One region of the Sedimentibacter sp. MB35-C1 genome, then DNA from elsewhere that is predicted to be linked to it. Evidence: a T-box and tRNA genes for the amino acid it is inferred to sense, from the RefSeq annotation. Region 1 holds a T-box; the other regions hold tRNA genes.
The links. The T-box of region 1 lies ahead of leuS (leucine--tRNA ligase). A T-box ahead of a tRNA ligase gene usually reads a tRNA of that ligase, here a tRNA-Leu.
Positions count from the first base shown of each region.

Region 2: it has a tRNA-Leu gene. The T-box ahead of leuS (leucine--tRNA ligase) is inferred to sense a tRNA for this amino acid. The anticodon was not compared.
Region 3: it has a tRNA-Leu gene. The T-box ahead of leuS (leucine--tRNA ligase) is inferred to sense a tRNA for this amino acid. The anticodon was not compared.

Region 1 covers NZ_CP133188.1:2,650,565-2,661,336, reverse strand. The annotation lists gene RBQ61_RS12705 (YibE/F family protein) at 1-997, opposite strand, end outside; T-box leader at 1,129-1,329, shown strand; gene leuS (leucine--tRNA ligase) at 1,432-3,843, shown strand; gene RBQ61_RS12695 (SpaA isopeptide-forming pilin-related protein) at 4,309-9,825, shown strand; gene RBQ61_RS12690 (class D sortase) at 9,880-10,554, shown strand; gene RBQ61_RS12685 (GAF domain-containing protein) at 10,600-10,772, shown strand, end outside.
Region 2 covers NZ_CP133188.1:2,020,322-2,031,093, reverse strand. The annotation lists gene RBQ61_RS09680 (PHP domain-containing protein) at 1-724, opposite strand, end outside; gene RBQ61_RS09685 (ATP-binding protein) at 1-2, opposite strand, end outside; gene RBQ61_RS09675 (serine kinase) at 721-1,053, opposite strand; gene RBQ61_RS09670 ([Fe-Fe] hydrogenase large subunit C-terminal domain-containing protein) at 1,050-2,306, opposite strand; gene RBQ61_RS09665 (ATP-binding protein) at 2,316-2,741, opposite strand; gene RBQ61_RS09660 (DRTGG domain-containing protein) at 2,734-3,087, opposite strand; tRNA gene RBQ61_RS09655 (tRNA-Leu) at 3,470-3,552, shown strand; gene RBQ61_RS09650 (hypothetical protein) at 3,809-4,090, shown strand; gene RBQ61_RS09645 (GTP-binding protein) at 4,090-4,293, shown strand; gene RBQ61_RS09640 (TIGR03943 family protein) at 4,294-5,178, shown strand; gene RBQ61_RS09635 (SH3 domain-containing protein) at 5,388-6,149, opposite strand; gene RBQ61_RS09630 (site-2 protease family protein) at 6,534-7,055, opposite strand; gene RBQ61_RS09625 (M23 family metallopeptidase) at 7,063-7,695, opposite strand; gene RBQ61_RS09620 (hypothetical protein) at 7,843-8,544, opposite strand; gene RBQ61_RS09615 (penicillin-binding transpeptidase domain-containing protein) at 8,584-10,772, opposite strand, start outside.
Region 3 covers NZ_CP133188.1:3,473,227-3,483,998, forward strand. The annotation lists gene RBQ61_RS16910 (phosphoenolpyruvate carboxykinase (GTP)) at 1-744, opposite strand, end outside; gene RBQ61_RS16915 (MarR family winged helix-turn-helix transcriptional regulator) at 1,176-1,670, shown strand; gene RBQ61_RS16920 (MFS transporter) at 1,660-2,871, shown strand; gene RBQ61_RS16925 (Na+/H+ antiporter NhaC family protein) at 3,006-4,382, opposite strand; gene RBQ61_RS16930 (DUF554 domain-containing protein) at 4,391-5,068, opposite strand; gene rsmI (16S rRNA (cytidine(1402)-2'-O)-methyltransferase) at 5,079-5,942, opposite strand; gene recQ (DNA helicase RecQ) at 5,935-8,124, opposite strand; tRNA gene RBQ61_RS16945 (tRNA-Leu) at 8,418-8,500, opposite strand; gene RBQ61_RS16950 (DNA recombination protein RmuC) at 8,583-9,815, opposite strand; gene RBQ61_RS16955 (aspartate-semialdehyde dehydrogenase) at 9,950-10,772, opposite strand, start outside.

The sequences.
Region 1 (10,772 bases):
GAACTATAGATAATGAACTCCCAATATAGGCCAACACTAAAGTGTTTGTCATTGTTCCAATTGAATCTTGTCCAATATTAAGTCCAGATTTTAGGAATACTTTGTAACTTTTATTTTCAATATTTTCGGAAAGCTCATTTATAGCAGAAGCTATTGACATGGAGATGTCCATAATCGCTCCTAATGAGCCTATTACAATGCTGCCCCACAGTATAGCCTTTAAATCTATAGGGTTTTCGGTATTAACCATGAAAAGGAATATGGAATCTTGGTCTATCATTCCCGTTAGGTTCAGCATTTTGCTGATTACATACGAGAGTATTCCGGCAGCAGCAAGGCCTCCTAAGTTCCCAACAATTGCGCATAAAGTCTTCTTGTGAGCGCCGTTTATGATTAACATGCTTGAAAGTATGATGAATATACAAATTGTAATTGAAGAAATATAAATGTTCTTACCGTTTAATATCGAAGGTACGAAAACAAAGAAAATGGAAAAGCAGGTTATAATTAATGATACAATCGTATTAATTCCTTTTCTTTTGCATAACAGTATGAGCAACGAAAAAAACAACGCAGCAATAATTATTAGTGAATCTGTTCTATAATATTCTATGAAAGTCCACACGTTTTTTTCAACATTTTCTCTTGAGCTAAGAAGAGATATTAAGACATCATCACCTACTTCAATTTGTTTGGGATTAATTCCGACAGCTTCGTCAATAAATTGGTAAGCTTCGACTTTATCATTACCGGAGTCATAGTTTTTTATTTGCGCAATAAATCGAATTGATTTAGTGGCCATCATTTCATATCCGTAGTCAATTTGATCTTCTTTAATCTCTTCCACAGATAGGACTTTTGCTCTGTAAGATGTCTGTTCTTTAAGGGCACTTAAATCTGATTTGTTAGAAGTGTATCCTATTAATAAAAACAAAAGTGAAAATATCAATGTAAAAATGTATATAACCGTATCTTTGTGCTTTTTTAACAGTTCCATATTTAACCTCTATTTTGAATTTACAAATGAATTTTATCATAAAATTTTTAAATAATCAATTTTTAATTGTATTTTGAAAATTAGGTGTTGCATAAGAAAATCGCTTCTGATATAATACGAAAGAAAGTGAATAATTTACTGTGACTGGAAGCATTAGGTTTGTACATACTTTTAGCGAGCTGCCGTTTGGTGCAAGGCAGCAGTATGAGAACTGAACTCGTCCATGAGTATTTGAAGCGAACAAAGTAGTTTCAAACGGATAAAACCGTTACATAATAGAGTGAGGCATATGCCTAAAATGGGTGGTACCGCGGATAGTCTTCGTCCCAGAGTGGGAGAGGGCTGTTTTTTTATTGGTCCACAATTATACTTCTTGTGAGCAGAAACAGAGAAGTTCAGATTTTTTTAAAATTAAATTGACTATGGAGGTAAAAATGAAATCATACAATCCCGGAGTAATTGAAAAAAAGTGGCAGGAAATTTGGGAAAATAAAGAAATATTCAAAGCAGAAGATAATTCTGATAAAGAGAAATTCTATGGTTTGGTAGAATTCCCGTATCCTTCTGGAGTGGGTCTGCACGTTGGGCATATTCGCGCATACACTTCTCTTGAAGTGATTTCAAGAAAGAGAAGGCTGGAAGGTTACAATGTTCTTTTCCCAATAGGATGGGATGCGTTTGGGCTTCCAACTGAAAACTATGCAATTCAGTCAGGCATACATCCAAGAGTTGTAACAGACAGAAATATTAAAGTGTTCACACAGCAGCTTAAGGCGGCAGGGTACTCTTTTGACTGGTCTAGAACTGTTGATACAACGGATCCTGAATACTATAAATGGACACAATGGATTTTTGTGCAACTATTTAAGCGCGGATTGGCATACAAAGACAAGACATATGTTAACTTCTGCAACAGCTGCAAAGTTGTTCTTGCAAATGAAGAATCTCAAAACGGAGTATGTGACAGGTGCGGCAGCGAGGTAGTGCAGCTTGAAAAAGATGTATGGTTCTTAAAAATCAGAGAATATGCCGACAAACTGTTAGATGGGCTTAATGAAGTTAATTTTCTTCCAAGAATAAGGCTTGAACAGGAAAACTGGATAGGACGTTCATATGGAGCCGAAGTGGATTTTAAACTGAAAGATACGGATGATAAGTTAAGAGTGTTTACAACCAGACCGGATACTTTGTTTGGTGTAACGTTTATGGTTATTGCACCTGAGCATCCTTTTATTGAAAAATATGCTTCAAGAATAAAGAATATGGATGAAATTCATGACTATCAGGAGCAGTCTAGAAAGAAAACAGAATTTGAAAGAGTTCAACTGGCAAAAGATAAAACCGGCGTTGAAATAAAAGGACTTACAGCTGTAAATCCGTTTTCCGGAGATGAAGTGCCTGTATGGGTTGCGGACTACGTAATGATGGGTTACGGAACAGGAGCAATAATGGGTGTTCCTGCTCATGATACAAGAGACTGGGAGTTTGCTAAGAAATTTAACATTCCTATAATTGAAGTTATTGAGGGCGGAAACGTACAGGAAGAAGCGTACACAGATGTTGACGACGGAATATTGGTTAACTCCGGCCTGTTAAACGGTCTTAGAGTTAAAGAAGCTATTGCTAAAATAATAGAATATATAAAAGAAAATAAACTAGGTGAGCCAAAAACGAATTATAAAATGAAGGACTGGGCGTTTAACAGACAAAGATATTGGGGAGAGCCTATTCCAATAATTCATTGTCCTCATTGCGGGATGGTTCCTGTTCCGGAAGATCAGCTGCCGGTTACACTGCCGGAGGTTGAAAACTATCAGCCTACAGAAACAGGAGAATCTCCGTTGGCTAATATATCTGAATGGGTTAATGTTAAGTGCCCTGTTTGCGGTAAAGATGCAAAGAGAGAAACTGACACTATGCCTCAATGGGCAGGTTCTTCATGGTACTTCCTGAGATATATAGATCCACACAATCATGATGCCATAGCCTCTAAAGAGAAATTTGATTACTGGGGACCTGTAGACTGGTATAACGGCGGAATGGAGCACGTTACAAGACACTTGATCTATTCGAGATTCTGGCATAGATTCCTTTATGACATAGGAGCAGTAACATTTAAAGAGCCGTATGCAAAACGTACAGCGCAAGGGCTGATTCTCGGTTCTGACGGTGAAAAGATGTCTAAATCAAGAGGAAATGTAATAAATCCTAATGATATAATTGGAGAGTACGGTGCAGACACGCTGAGAACATATATAATGTTTATAGGCGATTATGAAAAATATGCAATATGGAGTGACTCAAGCGTTAAAGGATGTAAAAGGTTCCTTGACAGAACGTGGAAGCTTCAGGAAATTGCAACTGAAGAAGAGGGATATTCAGAAAAGCATATTTCTCTTATGCACAAGACAATTAAAAAAGTAACAGAAGACTATGAAGCCATGAAGTACAATACAGCTATAGCTGCAATGATGAGCTTTGTTAATGAGGTAATGGCAGATAGCTATATAACAAGAGGAGAATTGAAGTCCTTTATAACTCTGTTAAACCCGGTTGCTCCACATATAACCGAAGAAATTTGGGAAGAAATGAACTTCGGAGGAATGTTAAACCGGTCAAGCTGGCCAGTTTGGGACGAAGAAAAAACAGTTGATGATGTAATTGAACTTCCTGTTCAGGTAAGTGGAAAAGTAAGAGGCAAAATTATTATTTCCAAAGATGCTGATAAGGAAACTGCAAGGAAATTGGCTGTTAGCGATGAAAATATTAATAAATATCTTGAAGGAAAAACACAAGTTAAGGAAATTTATGTTCCTGGTAAAATTTACAACATAGTTGTAAAATAAAAGCAACGCAGATAACGACATTTTTATTAATACGGCCGCTGAATACAGCGGCCTATTTTTTGTTTGCCTAATATTAACAATATTAGACCCGAAATTTTACTGGATTTTATATCGAACGGTAATTAACACTTAACTATTGATTACTATTCGGATAAAAATAATAATTTATGTTTAGGTTGTATGCATAGTGGATATAAACAATGTATTGTGACGCTTGCTATGTATTATTTTTATACGAAGATAATGCAGTGTAGCTTAAACGTTTCATATATTTAAAAATAAACATTTATGAAGCTTGGTAACAATTGTTCTATATGTTTTTTTAAAAAGATGTGTTATCGTAGTAATTGTGCTATGCATTGCATCAATTAAGATGCGCAAGCAGTACACTAAAAAATAATTATATTCTATTTATCAGCATTTATGCTTTTAAATAAAAAAACAAAAGAAAGGAGGAAATGAAAAATGGAGAGAATTAAAAGATCAAAAATTATCAGTATGGTTTTGATGTTTATGATGGTGTTTCAGCTTATGATGCCAGGCAGCTTTGCTTATGGAGATACAATTTCAGAAGAGGATTTATCTGAAGATTCTTTGCATCTGTTATCGGAAACAACAACACCACCAGCAATACAAGCAACATTAGCAGAATCTCAAAGAAATTTGGGTAATATATTTGATTTTGTCTCGATGACAATTGATGGTACGCCTATTAATGATGAAGATATCATAAAAATAGATGACGGTACTGTAGTACAGGTAAGATATACTTGGGACACAGAAGGTGTTGATCCGAAGGCACAAGCAGGAGATATAGCAACGATCCGGCTTTCCGATGCATTTGAAATGGTTGATGTTTCCGGAGAGAATATAATAGTTGATGGAACAATTGTAGGGACCTACAGCATTAGTGGTGGGGAATTAAAGTTTGAATTCAATGAAAATATTGAAAAAGACAATGTCAAAAATGGTTATGTTGATCTTGGTTTAGAATTCAACTTGGAAAAATTCCAAGAAAATATTGTGCAAGAAATTCCATTTCATGATGGCAGCGATAATAATATTACAGTAATAGCACGACCCACGGGAACAGTAAGCAGTATTGATAAGGAGGGGCATCCTGACAGTCAAGAGAATGCAAGAGAAATAACTTGGACAATTGATGTAATCAATACCAATGATGAATTAATAACAGAAGCGACATTAGAGGATACTATTCCAGTAGGATTAGGAGCTGCCAGAGATTTTAAGATTAATGTTTTAAATATTGGCCTTAATGGAAATATAACTCCCGGAGCGGAAGCTTCACTTCCAATTCCAACCGGTTTTCCAATCGACTTAGGTACTATGGCACCTTTTATCGGCTATAGGGTTCAATTTACAACGGACATTGAAGATTACACGGCAGAGTCCTTTACCAACAATGCAGCTTTTAAATATGGTGAAACAAGTTTGCCGGCAGGTGCAACAGTATGGGGGTTGACAAGAAGTAATCCGATTGAAAAGAACGGACAAATTCTAACAAGCGCCGAAACTGATACCATAAGATGGACAATTGATGTCAACAAAAATGGACAAGAGATTACAGATGCCAGTGTAGAAGAGAAGTTGCCAGACGGATTAACTATAGTGGAAGATAGCATCCAAGTTATTAAAATTACCCAAAATGGTGATAAATGGGATGAAGGCGATTCTCATCCTGATGAAGATTCACTTGCTGGATTCCCTATGAACTTAGGAAATTTAACATCTGATGATGCCTATAGAATCATATTTGATACAACGGTTGATTGGAGCGAAGTAAATAATGGCGATTATCTAAAGGATAATGGGTTTACCAACGAAGCAACGCTCTATGATGGCGCCGACAAATTAAATGATGATGACGCAACAGTTACCTTTAACAGAGATCCGATTCTTGAAAAAGTAGGAGTAGACAATGTTGATTATAACAACAAAACTATTACTTGGACAGTAACTGTTAATAAGGCAAAGCATCCGTTAGGTACTGTAACAGTAACAGATACGCTACCAAAAGGATTATCCCTTGATGAAGAAACTGTTAAGATCATAGGAGACGAGAGCCCTGATTTCGCTGGTATAACTCCTAGCATAGATACTACAAATGGTGGAGCAAATGATGGGAAAACTTTGCTGACAATTATGTTACCGAATGTTGGGACAGAAACCATTACTATTAAATACACAACGGAAATCACAGATTTTACAATTAATAGCTTTATAAACAGTGTTGGAATAACTGGCGATGGTGTTGGTGAAGGCGGAAGCTCTAGAGAGGTTAAAATAAATCCAAAAGCAAATACATATACGAAGAGTTTTTTGGGGATTGATTACAGTAAAAAGACAATCAACTGGCGTTTGAATGTTAATCCAGTAAGAGAGGATATCCAATCTGGATTTGTTATAACAGATACATTCCCCAATAACGGACTGATTCTGTTGCCGGATACAATAAAGGTTACTTTAGGTGGAGCAGAACTTGATAGTTCTGCGTACACATTGGCTCCGATTGGCGATGGTTACCACAATGGATTTACAATTACCTTTAACCCAGCAATAGCTGGCGGTAAGCTGGTAGTTACTTATACCACCTCTTATGACCCTCAAAAAGAAGTAGAAGGCTATTCCTTGATTCCTCATTCTAACGAAGATGACAAAAAAACTTACATAAACAAAGCTGAATTTGATGGAAAAACAGGTAACGGACATACAATTGATGCAGAAGACGACGCAAAAACAACTGTAAGAACAGACTCTTGGAACAGTGGTAAAAAAGAAGGAAAATTAAAACACTTTAATGATAAAGGAGTTATGGATGACGGTTGGGTAAGCGGGGCTGAAAGAAAAATTTTATGGCAGCTATACATTAACTATCAAGGACTAGATCTTGGAACAGGCGTTAAAGTGGCAGATACTTTAGCTTATACAGGAGATATTGACGAAGATAGTATTCGAGTAATTGGGTATAATGTTAAGATCAATGGAGAAACGGAATTTAATAATACTGAACTGGATTCTAGTAAATACACAGTAGATACCACCACGGGTAGCGCATTTACTTTAACTTTTGCAGATAGTTTTGTGGTAGATAAAAGATATGCAATAGAATTTACAACATCAGTGCCTGATATTTCAGCAGGAATCTACACCAACAACGCAAAAGTTACAGTCGGCGGTGTAGACTATCCTTATTCTGCAACTGTTAATTATGATAAGTACAATACTTTCTTAGACAAAAGTGCATTAGTGGCAGCAGATAATAAAGTGTTTACAGGTGATGAGGTCGATTGGGAAGTTAAAGTGAACGAAAGTTTATCCATAATTAAAAACGCTGTTATTACAGATACAATCAGTGCAGGGCATGTCTATGTAGACGGTAGCCTTGAAATCTTTAGACTACAAGATCCAGATGAGGCTCTAGTAGAGGGAACAGACTATACCCTTGCTGTAAGCACAACAGACAATGAAGAAAATGTTCTAACGGTTGAATTGAAGGATGATTTAAAGGATACCTTAATCTTAAAATATAAAACCGTGGTAACAACAACAAGCGGCGAAATAAGCAATTCAATCTTATTGGAAGGGAATACTGTAGAGAATGTCACCAAAGAATCAGATAAATTAACAGCAAGGCAATTTTCCAGCGTAGGCGGAGAATGGGCATCTAACAGAGGAGCGTTAAGAGTAACTAAAGTAGATGCAGAGACAGGTGAAGTCATCACAAATAATGAAGCAAGATTTACGCTATGGTACGAATTAAATAACAATAGGGTAGAATTTACCCAAGAGGAACCTTTTGTAACAGTAAATGGCGTTTTGGGTATAGGAAACTTACCACTTAGAACCTATTACCTAAGAGAGGCGGCAGCGCCAAATGGATATGTTCTACTCGATGGAGAAGATGATGAAATAGAAATCGTAGTGGATACTGCATATGATGACAATGAAGAAAATATTGTACCGGTTACTTTTGAAAACACCAAAGAAAAAATTGACGTTACCGGCATTAAAGAATGGGATGGCGGACCAAGCCCTAGACCAGCAGTATGGTTTAAACTGCACAGACAATTACCGGGCGGAGAGTTAGAAGAAGTACCGGGAACAGAAATTAAAAAACTAGAAAATGGAACAACAGAAGTAATCTGGGAAGCCTTAGATAAAACTAATATTGATGGTGTGGACTACATATATTCTGTTAAAGAAGTAGATTCAGAAGGCAATGATTTTACTCCTGAAAACTATGTAAAAGCAGAGAATGGATTAACAGTAACAAACCATTATGTCAGCCCAACAGATGCAAGTGCAAGGGCAGTGAAAGTATGGACCGGAGAACCGGAAGGCAGAACAGTAGAAAGACCAGCAGTGTGGTTTGAACTTTATAGACACGTAGAAGGCGGGGAGCCGGAAGCAGTGCAAGAAGCTGAAATTAAAGAACTGGCAGCCGGAACAACAGAAGTTGTTTGGACTGGACTTACCAAGACTGATGTTGCTGGCAAAGAATATATCTTTTCGGTACAGGAAGTAGATGCAGAAGGTAATGATTTTGCACCGGAAAACTACGAAAAATTCGAAGACGGCCTAACAGTAACCAACACTTATACAAAGAAAGATGTAACTGCTACAAAAGTATGGAGCGGCGGACCTTCTTCAAGGCCTACAATTTGGCTTGAATTATATCGACAGATTGAAGGTGGAGAATTAGAAAAAGCAGATGTTGAAATTAAAGAATTGCCAAGCGGAACAGAAGAAGCGACTTGGGAAGATGTAGACAAAACAGATGAAAATGGCAATGTATATATCTATTCAGTAAAAGAAGTAGATGAAGATGGCAATGATTTTGTTCCAAGTGGATACAGAAAATCCGAAGATGGTCTAACAGTAACAAATACCAAAAAATCATCAGGCGGTGGCGAAGTAACTCCGCTTTATGGAAAGGTTGTAGTTAAGAAAACCGATGAGGATAAAAAGGTTCTTTCCGGAGCAGAGTTTACACTGTATGATGAAGACGGAAAAGTTGTTGACAAAGGAGTTACAGGATCTAACGGAACAATATCCTTTGAGGAGTTGGAACCTGGAGAATATGTTCTGAAGGAAACTAAGGCTCCTGAGGGATATGTTTTGGAAGAGAATGAAACTGAAGTTTCAATCAACGGCTCTGTTACCAGGACATACACATTCACTAACAAGAAAGAAGAACCTGAGAAGCCAGGCAGCATTGAAATAATCAAGACTGATGAAGAAGGAAAACTTCTTTCAGGTGCATGGTTCAGTCTGATTGACGAAAACGGCTCTACTTTGCAGAATGTTGAAACTTCTGATGGACGCGCCGTATTTGAAGATGTACCTGCTGGAAGGTATACGGTAAAGGAAGTTCAGGCTCCAGAAGGATATGAACTGAGTAACAAGACAATTTCAGTTACTGTTAATAGCGACAAGACTATTGAGTTAAGCTTTATAAACAAACTTGAAGGAACACCTGATGTACCAGTTCCGGCTGAAACTGTTGGAAATATTTCAATTATTAAGGTAGACGAAAATTCCATGGCTCTACCGGGAGCGGAGTTTACACTATATGATGAGAATAATCGAATTATAGAAACTGCCGTATCAGACGAAAGCGGAAGAGTTATGTTTGAGAACCTTAAGAATGGGAAATATACCGTAAAAGAAACAAAGGCTCCAGAAGGATATGAAATTGTAGATGAACCTATGAACATTGATGTTACTGGAGATAAGACATACAGCTACAGATTTAGGAATGTACCTTCTTCTGTTCTAATAGAGGATCCTAATGTACCGATGGGATGGGAAACAATAGATGACCCAGACGTGCCTCAGGATACTGTGGATACACTGCCTAATACAGGCTCGTTTTTAAACACTTGGCTTTTAATGGTCATAGGGTTAATGATGATACTAGCCGGAGCGGTACTATACTTCAGAAGAAGAGTTACTAATTAGATTAATTTAGGAGAGGGGCGGTTTTGCTCCTCTCTATTTTTAGAGGATGATGGTATGCTAAAAAAATATTTGTCTTATATATTAATTATTACAGGAATAGCAATTATATCAATCGCATTATATCAAAAAATAAGTACATCTTATTATCAAAAGAAACTTGTCGAGGAGTATGACAGGCATATTAGCATGCTAAATTCTGATGTAAATGAAGAGTCGGAGGTTGTTCAGTCTGAAGTGGAGATACCTGGTGAGGAAATAAAACAGGAGTCAAGGGAAGAGCATGTTGAGGAAGTTCATGAAGAAAAAAGCCCCGTTGAAAAATATCTTGAGGGAAAAGAAATAAGCGGAATAATAGAAATTCCAAAATTGAATGTAAAATCGGCAATACTTGAAGGTACAGATGACAGCGCTCTGAAATATACGGTTGGACATTATCCGGAAACAGCAAATCCAGGTGAAAAGAGGAACTGCGTTCTTTTGGGGCACAGGAATTACGTATATGGTCATTTTTTCAGAAGAATTGACGAGCTGGAGCCTGGAGATCAAGTTATACTGAAGAAAGACGCAGAGACATACACCTATATTGTAACGGAATCTTTTGTAGTCAGCCCGGAAGAGGTATGGGTTCTAGATAACACGGAGGATGCCACAGTAACTATGATTACTTGCACACCTATGATAACATATACGGACAGACTTATTGTCAGAGGAGTTCTTTCAGATAAGTAAAATATACGAAGGAGAAATCAATAGCGCAGCTATTGAAAAAGCATTATGAATAATATAGAAAAAATTAATTTTGAATCAGAAGATAAGTTATATAGCTACATTAATTTGAAGCTTACAGCTTTAATATGTGATGAACCTGACTGGCTTGCAAACTTGTCTAATGCCGGTGCAGTTCTTTGGCTGCTGCTTGATAATATTAATTGGGCAGGATTTTACCT
Region 2 (10,772 bases), 630 kb from region 1:
ATGATCCCTCCGTACCGCAGTCATTTAACAAACTGTTTATAAAAAGGTATTTGTAAATCTCATCTGCATTGTTAAGCTCAATACTGTTTACTGCCTCTGATATATCCGTTAAATAATGTGCATCTGAATTTTTTATGATGTTGTATTTTTTTATAACTTTTTCATTTATTTCCGATTTAGAGTGAATTTCCACAAAATTGATTTTAAGTCCTGGAGGGATAAACCCAAGTATACCCAGGACACTGTTAGATTTTTTATTTATATGAGCAGGAATCATTGTTCCACAATGTTTATGAGCTAAAGAACACACTTCTTCAAGCGAATAGCCTGAAGCACTCAGCAAAAGCTTATCCAAAGTTCCCGTTACTTCATCTTTGTTGTTGTAAATATTCTGCTGCCCAAAAATTGATGGAATGTTTTTTATATCCGGAAGAGAATCATATATTAGTCTTCCGAAGTCCATCGCCCTATCAAGTTTCATGAAATAGCAAAGAGCATGTACTTCTTCCTTTGTAGTAACCTCAATACCCGGTATAAATTTAATTCCTCTATTGTCACACAATTGTAAAAACGAAGGAAGATTTTCAGTAGTGTTGTGGTCTGTTACTGAAATAATATTTAATCCTTTTATATATGACATGTTTACAATATTGCTTGGAGTCATATCTTCGCTTGCACATGGCGACAAATCAGAATGGATATGCAAGTCATAATAATATTTCATTTTATTCCCATGCTTTGCAGCCTGCATGCTGTTTCATAGGCGCTTTCTTTCGATTTATACAGAGGAATTCCGTGTTCCTTTGCCTTTTCAATTGTTTCCTGCTCAACCTCCATGTCCTCAACTACAATAATGCAGGACAAATCCAGCAGTTCAGCAACAGCTACTATGTTAACATGTGTTTGAATTGTTATCCATGCATAGTTCATTTTTGCCTTTGACATCACTATGCTAAGCAAGTCACCTATATATACTCCTTCTATTTCAATATCGTCTTTTGAATCATATAACTGATATAAATCCATTTTTTTTGCAAAATCTATAATTTTCATCTTCCCTCCTCAGTTATTTTGTTGGCTCTCAACACTACACAATTATAAAGAGTTGATTCATTATTATATATATCCTCTGCATGAGCATAACAGGTTGGCGCTCCACATGAGCCACAGTCCAAACCGGGAAGTTTATCATATATTTCTTTTATTTTTTCTCTTTTGATAATTGCTTCCTTCATATTAAATTTCCCTTGGTTTTCTTCCGGCTTAAGAGAAAATTTAAAGACCCCAGACTCATACATTTCATCAAATTCATCAAGTTCTTCTATTATGCTCTCATCTTTTGTGTTTCCCAAAATATAATTAATATTGCTTTGGGCTATAAACGGATTTATTACATTGAACGTCCCTCCTACGCACCCCTGAACACAAGCAAGTGTCTCAACATAATCAACATTAGTAAGATTTCCATTTTCTACTTCGTCAAGAATCTGAATTATGTTTTCCATCCCGTTTACGGCAATATAATTTGTAAGCCCAGCTGATTCCGATTGACCTCCCGATACAGCCCATTTTGTACCGTTCAGTGAAGGATGTGAGCATAATCCGTTGTCACCCTTAACCAATTCTCTGTATAATTCTCCGTAAATAGTATTAAGAGGTATAACCCAATCCACATACGGCTTGTAATCACCAACAGGATCCGTTACCGCAAGCAGCTTGGCCGGGCATGGTGAAAGGTAAAACACACCGATTTCGTCATCTTTCAGGTCCAGTTTCTTTTTTGCTTTTTCTCTGGCAAGCATTGCTGCAATTACCATTGGCTCCTTTATCAAAATCAAATGATCCATTAACGAAGGATATCTGTTTTTTATTAATCTTACCACTGCAGGACAGTTTGTAGAAATAAATGGCCTTATTTTTTCTTCATTAATTTTTCTTTTTATGGCCATTCCTACCATTTCAGCCGCCCAGCTGGCATCATATACAGAATCAAATCCCAGTTTTAGTATGGAATTCTGAACCTTACATATATCAGTTCCTTTGGGAAACTGTCCGTATAGCGGTGTGGATGAAATTGCAATTTTATGTTTATATGATGAAAAATGCATTTCTTCGTACCATTCAATTGGCTCAGGCGTATACGCATTATATGGACAAACCTTTATGCATTCGCCACAGTGTATGCATTTGTCATTATTTATGAAAGCTTTTCCATCCACCAGCCTTATAGCTTGTGTTGGACATCTCTTGATGCAGTTTGTACAGCATTTACATTTATCCTTATCAAACATTATTGAAAAATTCATGTTTGCCTCCTATAATAAAATAGTAATTTTAATAACCGTGCCGTCACTGCTTGAAGTAATTTCAAAGTCATCAGAATATTTCATCATATTCGGCAGACCCATGCCTGCGCCAAAACCAAGTTCCCTGACACTTTCAGTCGCAGTGGAGTATCCTTCAGTTAATGCAAGCTCCACATCTTTAATTCCGGGACCGGTATCCTGAGAAACAATAACTATTTTATCTTCATACAAATCACAGTGAAGCTGACCTCCATATGAATGTATTACAATATTTATCTCCGCTTCATAAGATGTAATAGCTATCTTTCTGATAAGATTTGCTTCTATTCCCATTGACTTTAGTAAATTCTTGATGGTGCTCGACCCCTTGCCGGCAGCTATGAAATCATTTGCAACGATGTCAAAGCTGTAACGCTTTAAGAAACTTTCAGTCATCCGATTCTATTCCCTTCATACCGTTTAACACTAATTTTCCGCATGTTTTAAACATGGTATAATTTGTTGCAAGTACCGTTATTGAATTCTCCCGTGCAAGCTCTATTACTTCCTTGCACGGCTGCTTGCCTCTTACAAACAACACAGTACACATGTCCAACATCTCTGCAGTTCTTATAACCTGACCATTGTTTAATCCGGTAACAAGCAGCGACTCACTGTTGGCATATGCCAGTACATCACTCATCAAATCACTTGCAAATCCATGTTTTATGTCAGTATCATCCTTACTAAAATCAGTCAGTATTTCAGCGTTTAAAATTTCAGCCATCTCCTTAATTTTCATAAAGTCCCCAACTCCTATACTTATTTTTTTATAAAAGAAACATTGCTGTCAACATAACAGTTATTCATCATCTATCAGCTTTTTCATTTAAAGCTGATTGGTTTATTTAACCGATTTACGTTACAGTCTTCCGATTAATACATTTGTTATTTGTTTGTCAAATAACATTATGCCTGTTTTGAGTAAAGGATTTCCATATTGCATTATGCACACTTTAACTATATATTATAATATAATTATAATCCATTCAGGAAAATATTACAAGAGAATTAAGGTCTGAATTTTTAGTATTCTTACCATGAATATTCATATTATACCATAATTTTCTTGAAAATTTCTCTTTACAAATTCCTTTGCATCACTTATAATAATAAAGCAGTTCGCGGTCGTGGCGGAACGGCAGACGCACTAGCTTGAGGGGCTAGCGAATGTATATTCGTGGGGGTTCAAATCCCCCCGACCGCATTAAGAAAGACATATCCACATAAGTGTTGGATATGTCTTTCTTGTATATACCATGCTCTGTTTTTATCTAACAATATTTATCTTGTCGGTTTCATTTTCTTGACTTTGAGAAAACGTCATTATATAATAAATTTATTGCAAATGATACGCATTTGCAAATACTTGGATTTATATTTGCACACCAAAATATTGGAGAATTTTATGGCTACAGATATTTAAAAAGCTTAATTCAAAATCTCGTATTTTTTCAGAGTCTTTGGATAAAATTAATTCGAATGAACTTTTATTACATACAGACAAGCTATTCAGCATAAATGAATTAAAAGACAAGATTAACTTTATGGAGCAAAACGCATCAGGAACTATTCTCAGGGCAAAGGGAATTTTGTGCAGTGAGAACGGATATTTAAATTTACAATACATTCCGGGAAACATTCAGTTGATAAAGTGCACAGTTGAAGGCAGTCCCATATTATGCATTATAGGCAAAAACTTAAGCTCTCGTGAGCTTGAATATATTTTTAGCGGAGAACAATAATGAGCATACCTGTTTATATAGCTACCGGATTTCTGGATTCCGGAAAAACAACCTTTTTGAACAATTTGCTAAACAAAAATGAATCCAAAGAAATAAATATTCTTGTAGCACAGTTTACAAGACGGTTTATTGGAAAGCTATTGTTTACCATATTTGCAGTATTCTTTTTTGCGGTATTTATGTTTTCAATGGGAGGTATTTAGATGAAAGCAAGATCGTTCAACGCTCAGGTTTTTTTAGAATTTATTTCTTATTTGATTTTCGGCGGATACATGTTTTATTTTATAACAAGTGACAAATATCTTTTGTATGTTACCCCCAAAATGAAACCTTATCTGTATTTTACTGCGATAATTATGATTATATGGGCATGCATGAGCCTTTTTAGAATGTTCAGACCCCATCACAAAATACGCGCTTTTCACTTCCTTGTGCTGGTGCTTCCATCCTTGCTTCTGTTATTGCCCCACAAGCCTCTTGATATGGCAAATCTGGCATCAAATTACGCAGGAGGCAGTACTTTTTATCAGGGAACTTCCAATAGGAGCAACAATCAAGCTTTGTCAGACAATTCTGACTTTAATCTGGATTCTATACCCGGCATTACTGAAAATGATTTTGGTGGAGAGGAAATCACTCAACCTGATACTGCTAATTCATCACCTGAAGATACCGTTCCTTCAAGCGAGGACAACAGCCTTGACCTTACCGGCTTAGATAAGGAAAATAAGATAATAACTGTGAGCAACGAAGAATTTTACCCGTGGATTGCAGAGATATACGGAAACTTAGATGCTTATGAAGGCTATATGATTACAATAACAGGTTTTGTATTCAATGACATGGAGTATTTCGAAGAGGATGAATTCGTAGCTGCCAGACTTGCAATGGTATGCTGCGCAGCTGATCTGGCTCCTATCGGAATACTGTGCAGGTACGACAAGGCATCTGAACTTGCATCCAATGAGTGGATAACTGTAGAGGGTGAAATTATCAGAGGTCAGTACGAGGGGCAGGTCGAACCCCAAATAGCTGTAACATCTATTATGCCTGCCCTGGAAATTAAAGGTTATATTTATCCTTATTAATTAGGAGGTTCGATTTTTTCAGTTTTAATGTATTATAACAGCAATTTTTTAAGTATATGCTGTTATTTTTTTAAGTTTAGTTGTATTGCAAATAATTTGCATTTGCAAATATAATTATATTACTCACTGTTATAAATGTAAACAACTTTTTCATAATAAAATGACGACTAGTTTTATACAATAAAAAATCGTCATTTATTTGATGCCTCCTATTGAATCGTTATATATTGTCTACTTACATAGCCGTCTGTTCCGTTATATAAAACTCTATACCAGTCCCCAACCTGCTCTGTAACTGTAACCACCGTTCCATTTGGAGCCATACCTATGACTGGTGCATTTAGAGACGGTCCGTTTCTGATGTTTAAGTAACCACTTGATAACGTCACTCTTCCGGTCCTTGCGGCACCCGGTTGCATTTCGGGCTGAACCTCGGGCTGAGCTCCTGCAAAGAATTCATTTACCGATTCAGCCAAAGTTCTTGCAATTGTATCAATATTATTCTCTATCCAGTTTGCATCTTCTACATTGTCATGATAAGCAACTTCAATTAATACCGACGGTGCAGATGTTCTTGAAACTTCTCCCAAGCTCGTTGTAGCTACTGCTCTTACTTCATTGGGAAGCGGATATACTTCTCTGAAATTATCAACCATTATATTAGCCATTCTTTGGCCGTTTGTACTTGTAGGGTAATAGAATACTATAACACCCCTGTTTCGCCCTTCCTGTCCCGGACCTGATGCATTTGAATGAATCGCTATATGAAAATCAACATCTCTAGAATTTGAATCTCTGAGCGAAGAGCCCGCTGTCATTTCAGGTGTATTTCTGTAGTAATCTATCCCAAACTGCTGAAGATACGGTATCATTGCATCAGCTATCATATTCATAAAGTATTCTTCGCTTCCGTCACCTGTAACAAACATGTTAAAGTCCTGTGTAGACGGACTTAAATATACTGTTGGCATTATAACCCTCCATTTCTAAACTATATGTTCTATTTTATGCAGGGCTGGATATGACTGTTCTTTTATTTTCAATAATTATCAATTTATTATTATTTCAACATATAATAATTATAGAACCGGGGGGATTTTAATGATATGCAAATTATACGATTTTATAAAAAAAGAAATATATATTATTATATTTATATTCTGTGTGCTGATTGTTGTTCTGTCAATAACATGACTGCAAAAAAGGGCAAGCCGTGGTTTCCCACGGCTTGAGGCAAAAAATTTAAGAGGCATTTATAAATTCTCATTTACAAATGTAATTCTATTATACCCTATTTATAGATTTTTTCAAATATTTTTTTTGATTTTTTGATTAATCTTCATAATAAGCTGATTTTATTTTTTAAACTTGATCAAATTATATTTTTTTCTTATTGTTTTCTCTATTAGCATCCTGTTCTCTTCAAGTATTCCCTTTAGCCCCATCAAAATTAAAAGAAGGTACAGATAGTTTTCATGCATATGTATTATTACTAAAAATAATACAATAAAAAATGTATTGGTCATTATCATATACCTGCATACGGATTTTATATTCAAAAACATTTCCAAAAAAGCCTTACAGATATTTCCTCCATCTAAAGGAACTATGGGTATCATATTTATCACTGCCAAAAAAAGATTTATGTCTGCAAATTCTTTATACTCGGTTTTTGTAAATATAGAGTACAGGCATATATTGCATACAGGGCCTGACAAAAATAAAAACAATTTTTTGTACAATGCCAGACTTTCCAGCTCCGCATTTAAATTGAAACCAAAAAGTGTAATTTTGATTTTGTAAAATTTTATTCTCAGTATAAGAGCAGAAATTAAATGTGCTGTTTCATGTGCAGCCAATGCAATCAGAATGAACATTTACATTTTATTCGTTCATTTTAAACAATTTAGATGGATTTAAGGATTCACCGTCTTCCCATATTTCTACATGCAAAAGCATATTTTCTTCATTGAGAGCTCCTATTATATCTCCCTGTGAAACTCTGTTTCCTTCACTGACAAAAGCCTCATTTATTTTTCCATATACAAAAGTTTTTCCGTCATCTTCAATGACTACATAGTTTGACAGCTTTTCATTATTCCCTATCTGAGTTACCTTTCCTTTTGAAATTGCTCTTACAGATTGAGTATTTGATATAATATCTAATCCGTGGTTGTAGTATGAAACATTTTCTGTTTTATTAAGCCCGTAGTTTTGATATATTTTCCCGTTAACCGGAGCAGAGTATTCCGCTGAATCTTCTGCTAAAAACGGGATTTTATTTTTTAACCCCGTAAAAAATCCAAAAAATGAACTTTTTATTTTTGCAGGTTCGATACTTTCGCTTATCTTTTCATCAGCAGTATTTAGAAATTGTTCAGATAAATTCGTGTCCAGCTGCTTTGTAACAATTACAGCTGCAACCAGCACAATGCTGAATATTATCTGCAATGCTAATTTTCTGTTAAGCTTATCTTTTCTTTTTAAATTGAATTTTTTTCTGGTAATTTTATTCATTTCACCCACCCCTTCCATACATTTTATTAAAATGTTAGTACTTTATTACAAAATATCGCAGACAAGTCATAAATAATTTGACAAGGGAACTGGGGGTTAAAAAAGCAAAAAACTTTTGACATATGCAAAAGTTTTTCATTTTCTACTTTAAATTATCAAACAACCAGATATGGATTTAATTGACTTATTAAAGGAACTTTCATCAGTACTTAGCAGGAAATCATAATCGACATCATTATATTTCATGCTGTCCTCAATTATGGTGCATGTGTTTAGCTCGGTCATTTTACGAATATCTTTTGCACTCATAAAGGTTCCTCTTTTTGCATTTTTTTTGTTGTATTTGTTCAATATGGTATAAATGCCATCTACATTATACCTTTCTGCAAGCATCTTATCATTGTTAATTTCTTTAACACATGAAAAATCATTATTGTTTATTGTAATAATATCATTAATTAAATTAAAATCTATATAACTCTGAAAAACTTTGTCAACATCAGCTATTACTACATCATATGACTTTTTTGTTTCATCTATCAGTAATCGAAATGCGTCGGCACTTATATTTTTTAATTTGTCGTAAATTCTCGGTCCGGGAAGCAGAGATAAATTTTCATTTATTTCTATTATGGCCTGATCTAATGAACATGTTGAATCCAACACATCCTTAATATCATATATAATATTTTCGCTGACATTAAAGTATTCTGCAATCTTTCTTTTCCCTGATGATAAATCTGCAATCAGAACCTTCTTGTCCTTCGAAAGATTCATTCCCAACTTTATGCAAATAACAGTCTTCCCTATGTCTCTTTTTTGTGAGCCTATCAATACTGCCTTTCCCATAATTGCCTCCCAACTATAATTTCATCTTTGTTCTTTTTTCTACTCTTCTGTCTGCGGTTCCTCGTTGTTAAGTTTGAGATATTCTCCGATAACTTCCCTGACTATTGGAGTCGGGTAACGTCCCGAACCCCCTTCAAACAGCACACATGCAACTGCAATCTGAGGGTCATCATAAGGAGCAAATGCAACATACCATGCAAAGTCATCGTATGGCTCTCCTGTATCTGGATTTATTCCCTGATTCTGCGCCGTACCGGTCTTGCTGCCGACTTCAACCGGAAAGCTTGAATATGGTTTAGCTGAATCATCCAGAGATACCAGCCTCATTCCTTCTTTTACAACATCCAGATAGCTGTAATCTGACAAACCAATAGGCTCTGCTTCTCTCTGCGGAACATAATCAGTATTCTTTCTGTCGTATGTTTTTATTTCTTTTATTATGCTGACATTGTTCCTGTATCCTCCGTTGGCTATTGAAGCTATATAATTTGCCATCTGCATTACAGTATAAGCATTATTTCCTTGCCCTATGCTTATATTCAGATTATCTCCCACATTCCATACGGCCTGGTTTAAATATGAATATTTTATTATATCAACGAGAGGAACGTTGTAATCATTTGTTTTTTCAGGATTGAGTCTAAGAGCCTTAAGGCCTTCGTAAACTTCACCTCTTGTCATTGGTTCATCCCGATCAACCCAGCTTACTATTTCCTCCACTATCTCATTTTTCATTCCTGCCTCTATTTTATATCCGGTTTCTAAATATTTTTCTATATTGGCTTCCAAAAACATCCTTAAATAAACCCTGATATTAATTTTTTTACCATCTATACTTGGAACACCGCCTGAAGCTTCCTGAGGAATGTCTATTTCAATCCCGGTTTTTGAATCCAATCCGAATTTTTTTGCCATTTCTATTATTTCCTCAGCTGATACTTTGACAGTATGCTTCTGATGTGTGGCCAAGTTTTCTCCAAGCATAGTTGTATAAAAATAAAAGTTGCAGGAATTCATAATAGCCTGGTACATGTTCTGACTGCCGTGTGCTCCTCCAAACATATTGTATATCCAGCAGCTGAAATATCTATCACCGACCTCCATAGTACCTGAACAATATACAGTTGTATTCGGATCTACTCCTTTTTCTAGAGCAGCAAGTGAAGTAATCATCTTAAACGTTGACCCGGGCTGAATTGCTGTAAGCATTGCAATATTGTAAAGCGGCCTCGGAGCCAAAGGGTTCTTTGAATCATTTAACAGGCCGTTCCAGTCATCTTGAGATATACCTGTAGCAAACATGTTCAAATCATATGACGGGTAGTTGGCCATTGCGAGAACTTCTCCTGTATTTACATCAAGCACAACCAATGCTCCTGATTTAGCATTTTCATATTTATCTTTAAAATCAAAGTCTCCCCATTCACTCTCAAAGGTTCCGCCGATCTGTATTTGTTCCAGTCCTTTTTTCAAAACGTCCTGAGCTGTTTTTTGAAGTCTTGAATCCAGTGTAAGATATATGTTATCTCCCGGTTCCGGAGCCTCACTTGAAACAGACCTTATAGTCCTGCCGACATTATTCACCTCAACTGTTTTCTTACCTTTTGTTCCTCTTAAATACTCTTCAAATTTCTCTTCCAGCCCCGTCTTGCCTATTATGTCATCAGGGCTGTAGCCTTTTTCAACAACATATTCCTGCACCTCATAGTCTTGTGCTATCTTTCCCAGATATCCTATTGCGTGGGCAGCAATATCATTTTGAGGATATACTCTCAAAGGCTCTATTTCAACATTTATCCCTGTAAGTTCATGAGAACGCTCTGATATCATTGCAACAGATTTTTCTGATATACCGTAGCATATATCAACAGGATGGTATGACAAATAACTGGTCTTATTATATCTTTCTCTTATAACCATCATATTTCTCATGTCATAATCATTTATGCTTGAATCAATTTTCAATGTTTTGCGAAGCATTAAAAATACTTCTTCTGCTGAATAGTTTAATTCTTCTTTACTATCTATCTCAACATTTTTTTGTATCCAGTTCCTTTTGTCTCGTATAGGAGTGTATTCCCAATCCGAAATTGATATAGACGGATTTTCATGCTTTAAAAGTTCAGATTGAGCATAATATTTAATGCTTTCGTCAGTTATGAAATTTTGAAGCACATCGTAATTTTTAAATGAAATCTGCTTAACAAAATCATAAGGCTGAGTATCCT
Region 3 (10,772 bases), 820 kb from region 1:
TGCAGCAGCTATATATTTTACTTCTTTCTTAGGATTTTCAATTCCCAAGATCAGCATATGTTCTGCCATCCATCCTTCTTTCCATCCCTGGAATGATGCAATTCTGAGAGCAAAACATTTTTTCCCCAGCAATACGTTACCTCCGTATGCTGAATTGCATGACCAGATTGTATTATCCTCAGGAAAATGGAATATATATCTTTTGTCTATATCAAGAGTGCACTTGCCGTGGAGTCCTCTTACAAAGTCATTGGAATCTCCCAATGTATCCAATACTTTCTTTCCTACTCTCGTCATTATATTCATACTTAAAACCACATAGATTGAATCAGTAATTTCAAATCCTATCTTTGAAAATGGTGAACCTATAGGTCCCATTGAATATGGAATAATATACATAGTTCTACCATTCATTGAATTTGCAAAGATCTCCCTGCCAAGCTTGTATGCATCTTCTGGACTTTTCCAATTATTAGTAGGACCCGCATTCTCTTTGCTTTTTGTACATATGTACGTTTTGTCCTCCATGCGGGCAACATCATCCTTCTGTGAACGATGATAATAGCATCCGGGATATTTTTCCTTATTTAAAGCAATCATTTCTCCTGTTTGGCAGCCTTCCCTGCGCAGTATGTCTAATTGTTCCTCGCTTCCGTCAATCCACATAACTTTAGCTGGTTTTGTCAATGATACGACATCGTCTACCCATTTTAGAACATTTACATTCGAAGTTAGTTTTTGCATTTTAGCACTCCTAAAATTATTAATTATGTTATATTATATCTTCGTTTTTTGAATATGTGTTATAATATTTATCTACCTACACAATTATATATTCTCTTAATTATATTTGCAACATTTAAAAATAGATTCTTTCAAATTAAGCTTTTTGCAAGTTATACTTATTTTTTTAAGGATATGCAAAGAAAATGTTAATTAACATAATGAGCAATCATATTTTAATAATAACACAATAAATAAATTTGTATATTATTTGCACTGTATTATGCAGAATTTGCGCCATTAAGTATGTATCATTCAAAAATTAATACCAGAATTATAATTAAGCTTATTTACGTTATATAAATAGAGCCTGACATCCAGTTGACAAGTATAACTAGTTGTAGTATCATCTAAATAGTTGATAATACAACTAAATGCAGGAGGCTGTTTAAATGGATGTAACCAAAAGAAAACTCACAAAAATTGCACGTGAAATAAATAAATTTACAACACGAACTTTAAGAGCTTATGGAGTAGGCTCATCTGAATTTGATTTAATTCATGTTGTTAGACATCGGCCCGGAGTTACACAAGCTGAAATTTGCAGGGTTCTTGGTATTGATAAAGCTGCTGTAGCAAGACAAACTGCAAACCTTGAAACAAAAGGTTTTTTGACACGTAAGAAAAATCCAAATGATGGCCGCAGCCAAATTTTATTTGCAACTGAAAAAGCTGAAGCCTTAAAAAATTCAAAAACTGAAATAGAAACTATGTTTTACGAATGGCTTTTAGAAGTATTGACCGAAGACGACCAAAATGAATTTGCGCGATTGCTGGATATTCTTTATCATCGTTCAAAAACAGAGAGTAAAGCTGATTTTCCAAATATGACAAAGCGTATTGAGCAAGATAATAATTTATTGGAGAAAGAAAATAATGAAAAATAATAACACATCAAAAAAGCATCTGCGAAATATTGTTTTTCTCGGCCTTGTCAGCTTTTTTGCTGATATTTCCAGTCAAATGGTATATCCCCTCATACCCTTGTATCTGACTACATCATTTGGTGCCACACCTGTTTTGGTTGGAATCATTGAAGGCATTGCCGAAAGTGTAGCAAGTCTTTTAAAGGTGTTCAGCGGATATTTCAGCGACAAATACAATCATAAAAAAGCAATTGCATTTTGCGGATATGCGTCAGGACTTTTTTATAAGTTGGCATTGATTTTCGCCGGTTCATGGGTGGGAATTCTGGGAGCAAGAGTAATAGACCGACTTGGGAAAGGAATTCGTACAGCACCAAGAGATGTTATGGTATCTGAAAGCGCAGAAGAATCGCATATGGGCAAGGCCTTTGGAATACACAAAGCATTGGATATGGCAGGCTCTGCAATTGGAATACTTTTATCATTCTTTTTATTAAAAAAAGTTGGAGATAATGCTTATAGAACTGTATTTGCGCTCTCAATTATCCCCGTACTGATTGCCCTTGCCATGTTTTTCTTTATTGAAGAAAAGCGCGGTAACAGAGAAATAAAACAGAAGGAACATTTTTGGAACAACGTAGGAAAACTAGATAGCAATTTAAAACTTTACCTACTTGTTACCTTTATTTTCACACTGGGTAACTCCTCCAATTCGTTTCTATTGCTAAAGGCAACTGACATAGGGTTTACAAGTACAAACACTATTCTTTTATACTTTATCTATAACATAACTGCTGCATCCCTTGCCATACATTTTGGTAAACGCTCGGATAAAGTTGGAAGGAAAAAAATTCTTATAAAAGGTTATATTTTATTTGCAGTCGTATATCTAGGCTTTGCGTTCGCATCTCAAAAGTGGATGCTTGTTATCTCTTTCATTATTTACGGCTTCTACACTGCAATGGTAACAGGCGTAGAAAGAGCCTTCATATCTGAGATATCACCCCATGAATTAAAAGGAACAATGCTTGGCCTTCATTCCACAATTGTAGGCATTGCCTTGTTACCTGCCAGCATAATTGCAGGTATACTATGGAATAATATCGGCTCCTACGCACCATTCATTTTTGGGGCAGCTCTATCATCAGCATCCGCTTTATTGCTATGTGTTTTCTTCAATCGAAATTCCTCGAAAAACCATAATGCCAGCGCTGAATCATAAGATCAATCGAGTCCAGCAAAAATTGTATTTGCCATAAAAACAATGGACATATAGTCTAGATTTGACTATATGTCCAAATGACATTTGAATTACGTTATATTTTCAAGCACAGCCTGCTTAACTGTGTTTTATTTTTATTTTAAATTTTTACATTTTGCCTTTTGTTTGTTTATAGCCAAGTATGAAATCAGAATACTGATTACCGGACACACATAGCAGAGCACAGAATATGGAGCATACTGGGTAGCGGTAATCCCCATAATGGGCTTAATTAAAAATGAATTTATATTCCAGGGCATCAATGGCGCAACCACTATCCCCGTATCAGATATTGTTCTTGCAAGTATTGAATAATCCAAATCAAGCTCCTTGTATTTTTCCTGAAGCATCTTGCCGGGAAGTATAATTCCGGCAGTCTGGTCGCAAGTTGCAACAGTCAGCAATATACTCATAAGTCCAGTACGGCGTATAAGACTCATTTTAGAATTTATTCCGTTAACCATCTTTTCCATAACAGGCACGAGTATGTTTCCTTTTTCAAACACTCGAACAAGCACGTATGCAGTCACAACTATAAATATAGCCTCTAATATTGACACCATTCCGCCGCTTACAAGAAGCTGGTTCAATTCAGCTGATGGCGTATTTCCTTTGTATCCAAACAGCATGGAGCTTACAATCTCCATAATGGAGGACCCTTGGAATACAGCGCTGAGCACAGCACCTACGCCTATGCCTATAGAAAATACCACAATTGAATTTAATCCTGCTATTGACAGCCCAAGTATTATTACTGGAAGCATCAGCATAAACGGTGTTATGTTAAAACCCGAAGCTATTGCTTCCTTGTAAAGCAACAGCTTGCTGTAATCTCCTCCGGTATATTTCTGTCCCAGAATAAAATAAATAGCCGCCGTGACAATTATTGTGGGTAGCAACGTTATTATCATACTCTTGAAAATTTCCCTGTAATTTTTGTGTGTTGTTGTAACCAGCAGATTGACAAGACCTGACAGCGGTGAAATCTTATCAGCAACGAATGCTCCCGAAACAAGCATTCCAACAATTAAATTCTTCGGAATTCCCAATCCCATTCCTATACCGCTCAGGCATATGCCAACTGTGCTTATTGTGCCAATAGCTGTACCCATAAATAATGACACTGCAGACATTATCAAAAATGCCGCAAATAAAAAATTCACTCCCTCCATGTATGTGAATCCATAGTACATAATTGTGGGAACAACTCCTGATGAAAGCCAAATTGATGTAGTAGCACCAATAAACAATATAACAACAATTAAATTTTTTATCTCACGAACAGAATCTATCACTGTTTTCACTAATTCATTTAATTTATATCCGCTTTTGACCAATATAATAGAAGTAAACACCAGACCAGCCATAAATGCAGCGTATAAAGGAATTGATAATATGATTGAACAAATTATAAATCCAAGGCTTATCATAAGTATCACTACCGGATTAAGCGCTAATTTCTTATTATTCACGTTACACCTCAACTAAAAAAAACAAAATATATTATGGGTAAAAATATAGCCGGAAGCATATTCCCAACCTTAACACGTTTGATTTCCAAGAAGTTCAGCCCCATAGCCATAATTAGTGTTCCCCCTACGGCCGTCATTTCAGTTATAACAACATCGCTCAAAAGTGACTGAATAAACTGAGCAAGCAATGTAATGCTCCCCTGATATATTAATACGCTTAAACTTGAGAAAACTACGCCTACACCTAATGATGCAGCCATTGTAACCGACATTATGCCATCCAAAAGAGCTTTTGAAAATAGTATTTCATGATTCCCGGTCAACCCACTCTGTATAGACCCTACTATTGCCATTGAGCCAACACAATAAATAAGAGTGCATGTAACAAAACCCAAAGCAATATTATTTTCCCTGCTTTTTATCTTACGCTCCACAGCTGCCCCGAGGTTGTCAAGCTTTCCCTCAATATCAATTACTTCCCCTATTACCGTACCTATTATTACCGACATTATCAAAAGTGAAAGATTCTGGCCGGTAAGGCTCAGCTTAATACCAGCTGTAATAACAGCAAGTCCGGCAGCCTTTATCATGGCATTTGATATTCTTTCGGGTATCACGTTCCTGAAAAAGACTCCTATCAGTCCGCCGACTGCTACTGCTAATGAATTCACTAGTGTGCCTAACATATTTCCCCCGTCAATATTTTTCTATAAATTTTTTTATTTCTAATGAAGCTTTATATGCTTCATTTTTTGAAGCCAACCCTTCACTTACAACTTCACTGACAGCTTCCTTTAAAGAATACTCTTTATGAAACAGTTTGTCAAACAATATTCCGTGAATGCTTACAGCGGCAGAGCTTTGCTCTTTTTCCTCATAGTTGTTATTGTACCCTACAACCACATACTCGCCTCTTTCAACATCTTCATGGTTTTTAAGCTGTTCCTCCACGGACGATACGCTTCCGTAAAATGTATTTTCATGAAGCTTTGTAAGCTCCTTGCATACACACAGAGTCGCATCAGGCATTTGTTCCTTGATATTTTTAACCAAATTAACTACCCTTTTCGGCGATTCATAAAAAACAAATGTCTTCACCTGATTATTCTTTACTTTTTTCAACGCATCTTCAAGCTCGCTTTTCTTTCTCGGCAAAAATCCGTAAAAGGCAAATTCAAAGGTATCAATTCCCGATACAGACAGTGCAATTGTTACAGCAGATGCTCCCGCAAGTCCAATTACCTCAACACCTGCCTCTCTTGCGCTTTTAACAAGCTCATATCCTGGGTCCGATATGCACGGTGTTCCTGCATCGGTTACCAGCGACACAGTTCTGTCATTATCTGCAATATCGCTTATAATTTCGCCGCTTCTGCTTTTCTCATTAAATTTATGATATGAAAGCATACGAGTTTTGATTTCAAAAAAATTCAAAAGCTTCTGTGTATGTCTGGTATCCTCTGCTAAAACCAAATCACTTTCTTTCAAAGCCTCAACAGCTCTTTCGGTCATATCTCCTAAATTGCCTATAGGTGTAGGCACTATATATAATTTACTCATTTCTTTCTCCTGATAAGTTTGCCAGAGCAATTTTTATTTCACCATATGTTATTTCCGGCGGAAGTGCTTCCTTTATAGGTTTAAGCTTTGCGCCGCCTATTTCTTTGTATGTATTAATTATAAGTCTTTCAACATCCTCAGAAATAAAATCTCTTATATTAATTTCATATCCAAGTTTTATGCAATCTGCAAGGTGTCCCTCAACAGTGGTAGGAAGCAGTTTTCTGACAGCTGCTATTTCCTCTATACCTTTCCCTTCTTTGTAAAGCCTTAAACTCATAATCCTGGTGTCTTCCTTTTTTGATTCGTCTGCATTATTTTCATGAGTTCCCAGATGCTGTTCATCTTCTGCACTGGTCTTTATACTTTCGTTGTTTTCTATCGGCTTTTCTATATTGTTTTCCTCAATGTAGTGTTTTATTACATCACAGAACTTGCTGCTGAACTTTTCAGCTTTAATCTCTCCTACACCTGATACCTTAAGAAATTCGTTCCTGTTTATGGGAAGCTTGATGCACATATCTCTCAAAGAAGCGTCCGAGAACACCATAAAGGCAGGAACATTAAGGCTGGATGCTATTTCTTTTCTAAGTGATTTCAGCTTATCAAGCAGGTTTATATTATACGTTTTTTCAATTGTAGCTTCTTTGTCCTTTGAAATTAATTTTCTAATAGTAACAGTCTGTTTTCCCTTCAGAACGGAATAACCTAGATTAGATATAGCTAACACGGGAAATTTATCACCTGCTACATTAATATATCCTTCGGAAATAAGAAATGAAATTATTTCCGTCAATGTATTCCGGTCATATTCCTTCATTATGCCATATGTGCTTAATTTATTAAAATTAAATGATTTTATTCTTTTATTTCCGCTCCCCCTCAGCACATCTGTCACCATCCCGCTTCCGAATCTTCCGCCCATTCTGTAAATGCAAGACAATATTTTTTGAGCCTCAACAGTTATATCCCGTCTTTCAATTTCACTTAGACAATTGCCGCAATTTCCGCATTGTTCCCTTGTATATGAAGGATCAAAGTAGCTTATGAGGTGTTTTCTGAGGCACTTGTCTGTATTGCAGTAATTAACCATATCTCTAAGCTTAATATAATCATTTGATTTTGAACCAGAGTCACCTGCACTGTTATCTATTAGATAATTATTCATAACAACATCCTGAGCAGAAAACAACAAAATACATTGGGAGGGTTCACCGTCCCTGCCTGCTCTTCCTGCTTCCTGATAGTATGATTCAATATTCTTAGGCATATTGTAATGAACCACATACCTTATATCCAATTTATCAATTCCCATTCCAAAAGCATTGGTTGCAACCATTATATCAGCTTTATCATACAGAAAATCCTCCTGATTTTTTTCTCTATGAGCATCACTCAGACCCGCATGATATTTTACAGCATTGAAGCCTGATTCAACAAGTTTGTTGCAAACATCATCGACCAACCTTCTTGTAAGGCAATATATTATTCCTGAATTATCTCTGTGATCCTTCACAAATTCCAATAAATAAGGTAACTTCTTATTTTTTCTCACAACTTCAAATTTTAAATTTTCTCTATCAAACCCCGTTGTTATCTCAAAATGCTCATTTAATCCTATAAGCTTAACTATATCCTGCTTTACTTCAGGTGTTGCCGTTGCTGTAAAAGCAGAAATATTCACGCCGTTATCGGCCAGCCCTCTCAAGTCTCTTATTTTTAAATAACTTGGCCTGAAATCATGACCCCACTGCGAGACACAGTGAGCTTCATCCACAGCTACCATAGAAATATTAATTTTTTTCAACAGTTCTAAAAAACTTTCTGATTCAAGCCTCTCAGGAGCTACGTATAAAAGTTTAAATTTATTGTTTTGAGCGTCATTGATTATTTCTCTGAATTGAGACATTGATAATGAGCTATTTATAAATGCAGATGGTATCCCTATTTGACGAAGTGAATCAACCTGATCCTTCATCAATGAAATAAGAGGCGAAATTACAAGCGCCGTCCCCTCCATCATAATAGCAGGTATCTGGTAACATAAAGACTTCCCGCCTCCTGTAGGCATTATTGCCAATACATCTCTTCGTGCCAATATGCTCTCTATAATTTCTCTTTGGCCATTTCTAAACGAATCATATCCAAAGTACTTCTTTAATATTTCAACTGCTTTATCCAATTTTACACACCCTTTAATGTTAAATTATAGCATATTTCTTAAAATTATATAATAAAATAATATATTGTACAATAACAGGTCAGTATATAATTGTTGATGGCGGTTCTTCGCTTGTATAATTTTTATAAATCAACATAATAAATATTAGCAGCATTTTAAATAAATTCTGCAGCAAAATTATATAAAGCTACATTTTATCGATTTATTATCGTCAAAATGTATTTTCTAATTTTATCATAAATAAAATAAAAAATCATGTGTGAGTTCCAATCTCATACATGATTTTTTATTAATGCCGTAGAAGGGACTTGAACCCCCACGGTGTTGCCACCAACGGATTTTGAGTCCGTCACGTCTGCCATTCCATCACTACGGCTTGACTGCTTTAAAATACTAACACATCTAAAAATAAAAATCAAGAGGTTTTTCACTATTTTTAGTGGAAATTTTTGCATTTTTTAATTTTCCGTCAGCACAGCTTCTGATTCATCATTTTCGTCGAAGTCAAAATCACTTATTTCAACCTTTGATATCTTATCGAATCTTTTCTCGATTTTATTTGATGTTATGTGTATCTTATCAACATCATCGGACACTTTTCTTATGTCCTTCGCCAGCGAATCCCACCTTTGTTTGTAAAGTCTAAATTCATTCCCAAGTTTGCTGAGTTCTTCATGAATAATGCCGGCATATTTTTCTCTTTCCATGTTTCTTAGAACAACCTGTAATGTTGATAAAACAGACATAAGTGTCGTAGGCGAAGCAATCCAGATTTTTTTAGTTCCGGCATAATCAATTAAATCCTGATGATATGCATTAATTTCCGCAAATATTGCCTCTGCAGGCAGAAACATTATCGCCTGTTCCGAAGTTAGTCCTTCTATTATGTATTTTGATGAAATATCATTAATATGTTTTTTTACATTTGTTTTGAAATCCCGTTCATATATTTTTCTATCAGCATCAGAAATTTTTTTATCAATCATTCGCTGGTAATTTTCCAAAGGAAACTTTGAATCCACACACAACATTCCTACGGGTTCCGGAATATAAAGCACCGCGTCAGCTATAGTTCCGTTGCTCAATTTTTTTTGAAGCTCATAAACTTTTTTGTTGTTTTCGCCAAATACAGAAGACAATATATGATTCAGCTGAACCTCTCCAAAGGTTCCCCTGCTTTTTTTGTCTGTTAAAACATCCTGAAGTGATACTATGTTTGTGGAAAGACTGTCGATTTTTTTCTGTGCCTCATCTATTTTTGAGAGCCGCTCCAATATACTGATAAAAGTTTTGTTAGTTTTTTCAAATCCTTCATTAAGCCTTTCTTCAACGCGCATATTAATCTTCTCAAGATTTGTACCGACCTTTTCATTTAATGATGAAAAGTTATCATTTAATGATTTTGATATCTCTGAACTGAAGTTCATAAAGGACTGATTCATTTTTCCAGTATTTTTTTCAAGCCTTTCAACCGTTTCAATCTTATTCGTCAGTATCTCTCTAAGCTGTTTCTGCTCAGATTCAGATATTTTTTTTAAAATCTGATCAATTAGTTGGAAGTTGTTGTTGCTCATATTCAACTTCATTTCAGAAATTATGTTTTTTTCTGAATTCCTGCTCCCTAGCTTAATTAGTACAACTATATTGATTATCACTGATATTGTAAGAATAACAATTATAAATAAATCCATGATTCCCTCCTGTCGCTTAGTTAATAATAAACCATAATCGAACATTTGTCCAGCCGAAAGTTAACAAATAAAAAACACCATTCTGAGATAAAACTAGAATGGTGTCATAGTTTAATGGGATTTAAAGTTGTATATTATTTGTTTTCCCAATCTTTTATCAAAACTTCAGCAATTTGAACAGCATTTGTTGCAGCTCCCTTTCTTATCTGGTCTCCGCAGCACCAGAGAGCCAAGGAATTGTCTTTGCTGATGTCTTTTCTGATTCTTCCAACGTAAATAAGGTTCTGATCTGATGTATCCAGAGGCATAGGGTATTTTTTATCAGCCAAATCATCTACCAGCTTTACTCCTTCAGCTTTCGCTAAAAGATCTTTTGCTTTCTGTGGAGTTATTTCTTTTTCTGTTTCTATGGTAATTGATTCTGAATGACTTCTGTATACGGGAACTCTGACACAAGTGCAGTTAACCTTCAAATCAGGATTATGCAGTATCTTTCTTCCTTCATTTTGAAGCTTCATTTCTTCTTGAGAATATCCCATCTCATCGAAATCCCCAATCTGCGGTATCAAATTATATGCGATCTGATGCTGGAATGTTTTTATTTCCACGGGCTTGCCTTCATTTATGTCTTTTACCTGCTGATTCAGTTCTCTTATACCGTTGATGCCTGCACCAGAAACTGCTTGGTATGTTGAAACAATCATGCGGTTTATTTTAGAATATTTATTCAACTCATTTAATGCTGTTAATGCTATTATAGTTGAACAGTTAGGGTTTGCTATAATTCCCTTGTTGTTTTTAACATCCTCCGCATTAACCTCAGGTACAACCAAAGGCACATCGTCATTCAATCTGAATGCAGAAGAATTGTCTATTACAACTGCTCCCGCCTTTACCGCTGCCGGCGAAAGGGCCTCGCTTATGTTGTTTTCTGCCGCACACAATACAATATCAATA